Regions from separate parts of the Luteibacter aegosomaticola genome, predicted to be linked through region 1. Evidence: predicted binding sites of a transcription regulator. Region 1 holds the regulator's gene; the other holds the start of a gene.
What was found. The regulator FliA, encoded in region 1, starts transcription of late flagellar genes. The targets are predictions, from matches to a motif close to TAAAGTTTNNCNNNCNNNGGCCGATAA.
Positions count from the first base shown of each region.

Region 2: a site for FliA is predicted at 1,066-1,092, ahead of L2Y96_RS09605 (methyl-accepting chemotaxis protein). Genes of this name have one in related genera too.

Region 1 is NZ_CP095741.1:3,725,400-3,727,772, reverse strand. Features, by position in the region: gene flhF (flagellar biosynthesis GTPase FlhF) at 1-345, shown strand, start outside; gene L2Y96_RS16565 (nucleotide-binding protein) at 427-1,302, shown strand; gene L2Y96_RS16560 (RNA polymerase sigma factor FliA) at 1,299-2,030, shown strand; gene cheY (chemotaxis response regulator CheY) at 2,061-2,373, shown strand, end outside.
Region 2 is NZ_CP095741.1:2,192,806-2,195,178, reverse strand. Features, by position in the region: gene metX (homoserine O-acetyltransferase MetX) at 1-156, shown strand, start outside; gene L2Y96_RS09615 (cysteine dioxygenase family protein) at 289-867, shown strand; tRNA gene L2Y96_RS09610 (tRNA-Leu) at 892-978, shown strand; gene L2Y96_RS09605 (methyl-accepting chemotaxis protein) at 1,162-2,373, shown strand, end outside.

The DNA of each region.
Region 1 (2,373 bases):
ATGGCCGATGTGCGCGTGTGCCTGGTCGTCGCGGCCAACGCGCAGGCCCAGGCCATCGATAGCGCCATGCGCGCCTACGCGCCGCTGAAGCCGCAGAGCGCCATCCTGACCAAACTCGACGAGACGCCGCTCCTGGGCGGCGCGCTCTCGGCCCTTATCCGGCACGGAATGCCGCTCGACTACACCACGGATGGCCAGCGCGTGCCTGAGGACATCGCCTCCGCCGACGCGCGCAAACTGGTCTGCCTGGCAGCCCAGATGCTCAAGCAGCGCAACGACGAGCCCGATGACGCCATACTTGCCGATCGTTTCGGCTTTGCGCCATCCACCACGGCCATGGCGTAATCGCAGGATCCGACGAACGTGACCCAGGCAACCGCAACCGCAACCGCAACCGCAACCTCTTATTCGGCAGTGAATTCCTTCATGACCACACCCGTCGACAACTCCCAGGCCGCCAGTCTTAACTGGCTCGCCGACCGCAGGCCCACGCGCAGCATCGCGATCGCGGGTGGCAAGGGCGGCGTCGGCAAGACCACGGTGGCCGTGAACCTCGGCATGGCCCTGGCCATGGGTGGCCGTGATGTCCTGCTGCTCGATGCCGATCTGGGCATGGCCAACATCGATGTGCTGCTCGGCCTTCAGCCGACGCGCCATCTGGGCCACATGCTGGAAGGCGCCTGCGGCATCGAGGACCTGATCCTCCAGGCGGCCCACGGCCTGAAGGTCATCCCGGCCACGTCCGGCACACGCCGCATGGCCCAGCTGCCCAACATTGAGCATGCTGCCGTCATCCGCGCGTTTGACGACTACCCGCTGGCTCCCGAGTACCTCATCGTCGATACCGCCGCCGGCATCTCCGACAGCGTGTCGATGTTTGCCGCCGCGTCGGACGAGGTGGTGGTCGTGGTCTGCGACGAGCCGGCCTCGCTCACCGATGCCTACGCACTCATCAAGGTTCTGTCGCGAGAGTTCGCGGTGAACCGTTTCCGTATCGTGGCCAACATGGTCCGCCACGCGCAGGAAGGCCGCCAGCTGTTCGAGAAGCTTTCGCGGGTGACCAACCGTTTCCTCGATGTCTCCCTCGATTTCATGGGCATGGTGCCGCACGACGAGTACCTGCGCCAGGCGATCCGCCGCCAGTCGGCGGTGGTCGATGCATGGCCCAGCAGCCGTTCGGCAGTCGGATTCAAGAATTTGGCCAGGTCGGTCGATACATGGGGTGAACCCGAACCCCGTGGACAGGGTCGCATCGGCTTTTTTGCCGGGCGTGAGCACGTGGGGGGAGGGCTGCCGTTGTGAGTGTCGCGAGCGAATACCTTGAAATTACTAAGGTTCCGGCCGATCAACTGGTGAAAACGCACGCGCCGCTGGTGCGCCGGATCGCCTATCACCTGATGGGCCGCCTGCCGCCCAGCGTCGATGCGAACGACCTTATGCAGGCCGGGATGATCGGTTTGCTTGAGGCGGCAAGGAATTATTCGCCGACTCGCGCGGCCAGCTTCGAAACCTATGCGGGTATCCGCATACGTGGCGCCATGCTGGATGAACTGCGCAAGACGGATTGGACCCCGCGCAGCGTCCACAGGAAATTGCGCGAGGTGGCTGAGGTAACGAGGCAGATCGAAAATGAGACAGGCGGCGACGCCGACGACGTGGAAGTGATGAAGCGTCTGGGCATCGATGCCATGGAATACAACCAGATCCTGGCGGACGCGGCGAGTGCGCGGTTGTTGAGCCTGACGGCGCCGGAAGGCGACGAAGGTTCCGCGATCGATGTGGCCGACCCGAACGCCGCGGGCCCGGATGGTCTGTTCGAACAGGACGGTTTGCGCCATGCGCTGGCCGATTCGATCGAGGGGCTACCCGAGCGCGAAAAGCTGGTGATGTCGCTGTACTACGATGAAGAACTCAACCTGAAGGAAATCGGTGCGGTGTTGGGAGTAAGCGAATCGCGGGTGTGCCAGATCCATGGCCAGGCCTTGATCCGTCTCCGGGCACGCATGTCGGGTTGGAAAGACAAACACTAAGAACGACGCGGCTGTAAGGCGGAGAACGCTTTGGACAAGAACATGAAAATCCTCGTGGTGGACGATTTCTCCACCATGCGGCGTATCGTCCGCAACCTCCTGGTGGAGCTTGGTTTTACCAACACGCTCATCCAGGAAGCGGAAGATGGCAATGCGGCGCTGGCGCTCCTGCGCTCGCAGCCCATCGACCTGGTGGTCACCGACTGGAACATGCCGAACATGACCGGCATCGACCTGCTGCGTGCCATCCGTGCGGATGCCAGCCTCAAATCCCTGCCGGTGCTTATGGTCACCGCCGAGAACAATCGCGACCAGATCATCGCGGCCGCGCAGAGCGGCGTGA
Region 2 (2,373 bases), 1.5 Mb from region 1:
CCGCTGGAGCAGCAGGAGACGATCGCGAAGGGCCTGGAGGCGACGGGCGCGGCCGTCGAATTCGTCGCGCTGGATTCGCCGCAGGGGCACGATGCGTTCCTGGTGGATATCGAGAATTACAGCCGGGCGATTGGGGGGTTCCTTCGCTCGCTTTGACGGGGTCGCGCGCAAGTGCGCTCCTACAAGGGCATCCTGCCGCACCGTACGGACGTGGACGGCAGCCTCGGGGGCGCCCTGCTATCATGGGCACAGCGCTTCGTCCCCACGTCCCAGCAAGAGGTTCCACCCATGATCACGGTCGAATTCCCGGGCAGCCGCAAACTCATCGCGGCCATCGACAACGCTGTCGGCCAGGCGACGACGCCAGCGATCACGGACACCCTGCGTAAGTCGCTTTGCCAGCTCATCCGCTCGCAGGAAGTGATCCTGCCGGCCAGCGTCAACGAGGCCTTCCAGGACCATTACGGCCGCCGCGAGCTCTACCGCAGCGAAGAACACGGCTACAGCGTGGTCGCCATGACCTGGGGCCCCGGCCAGGGCACCAAGATCCACGACCACAGCGGCATGTGGTGCGTCGAAGGCGTGTGGAACGGCGCGCTGGAAATCGTCCAGTACGAGCTGATCGAACACGACGCCACCCGCTACCACTTCCGCCCCGTCGGCTCGATCGAAGCCGGCCCGGGCTCGGCAGGCAGCCTCATCCCGCCGCACGAGTACCACACCATTCGCAACCCCAGCGACGATGCCGTCGCGGTCAGCCTGCACATCTATTCGGGCCAGATGACCCAGTGCGCCGTGTTCAATCCGCAGGGCGATGACTGGTATTTGCGCGATGATCGTCAGCTAGGCCTCGACCAGGTGCATTGATTCCCGCATAATCGCCAGCCCCATGCCGAAATGGCGGAACCGGTAGACGCGGCGGACTCAAAATCCGTTTGTAGAGATACAGTGTGGGTTCGAGTCCCACTTTCGGCACCAGGATCCAAAGGCCTCCCATCGGGAGGCCTTTTTTTTATGTTTTTCACCGAAGCAATGGTGAATTTGCCGTTTCCACCATTTTTTGTCTAAAGCGGTCCATGGGGCGGCCGATATGTGATGTACATCACATTCCATGGCAGGGTCAGACCGATGTTAGGTCGTTGGGTGAGGCAGCAGCAGGCGATGCGCGGCAAGTTGGCCGCCCTGGACAGGGTCCAGGCGATTATTGAATTTACCCCGGACGGAAACGTCGTCCACGCGAACTCCCTCTTCCTCCAGACCATGGGCTACCAGCTCCACGAGATCGTGGGCAAGCACCATCGGCAGTTCGTGGATCCGGCTGAGGCAGGCTCCGTGGGCTACGACGAGTTCTGGGCACGCCTGCGCCAGGGCCAGGCCGACACGGGCCTTTACCGCCGCCTGCACAAGCATGGCGGCGATGTGTGGCTGCAATCCTCGTACAACCCGATCTTCGACGCCTTCGGCCGCGTCACGGGCGTGGTGAAGTACGCCACCGACGTCACGGCCCGCCGCCGCAGCGAGGCCGACATGGATGGCCGGCTGCAGGCGATCGACCGCGCGCAGGCCACCATCGAATTCGCGCTGGACGGCACGATCCTCGACGCGAACGCCAACTTCCTCGCTGCGATGGACTACACGCTCGAGGAAATCCAGGGCCGCCACCACCGCATGTTCGTCGATCCGACCGAGGCCGCATCGGACGCCTATGCGACGTTCTGGGCGGGCCTGCGCGAGGGTCGCCACGACGGCGGCCTCTACCGCCGCTTTGGCCGCGGCGGCCGCATCGTCTGGATCCAGGCGACCTACAACCCCATTCTCGATGCCCAGGGCCGGCCGGTGCGCGTGATCAAGTACGCGACCGATATCACCGCGCAAACCATGGCCGCGCAGACGCTCCAGCGCGAGGTGGTCTCGCTATCCCACGCCGTCCTCGATAACGCGCAGAAGGCTGGCCGTGCCGAGGAACTCGTCGATGGCGCACGCGTGGCCGCGCAACGCGGAGGCGGTGTCGTCGCCGACGTGGTCCGCACCATGGGCGCCATCCAGGACAGCACCCGCTCAGTCGAGGACATCCTCGAGATGATCGACACGATCGCGTTCCAGACCAACCTGCTCTCGCTCAACGCGGCGATCGAAGCCGCGCACGCCGGCGAGAGCGGCAAGGGCTTCGCCGTTGTCGCCGATGAGGTGCGCCAGCTGGCCATGCGCAGCGGCCACGCCTCGAAGCAGATCCACGCGCTGATCGGTAACGCCCGCCACCGCGTCGACGAGGGCGCGGAACTCGTCGGTTCCGCCGGCCAGGTCATGCAGGAAATCCTCGGCGCCGTCGACCATGTGACCGAAGTGACCGGCGCCATCGGCGAAAGCGCCCAG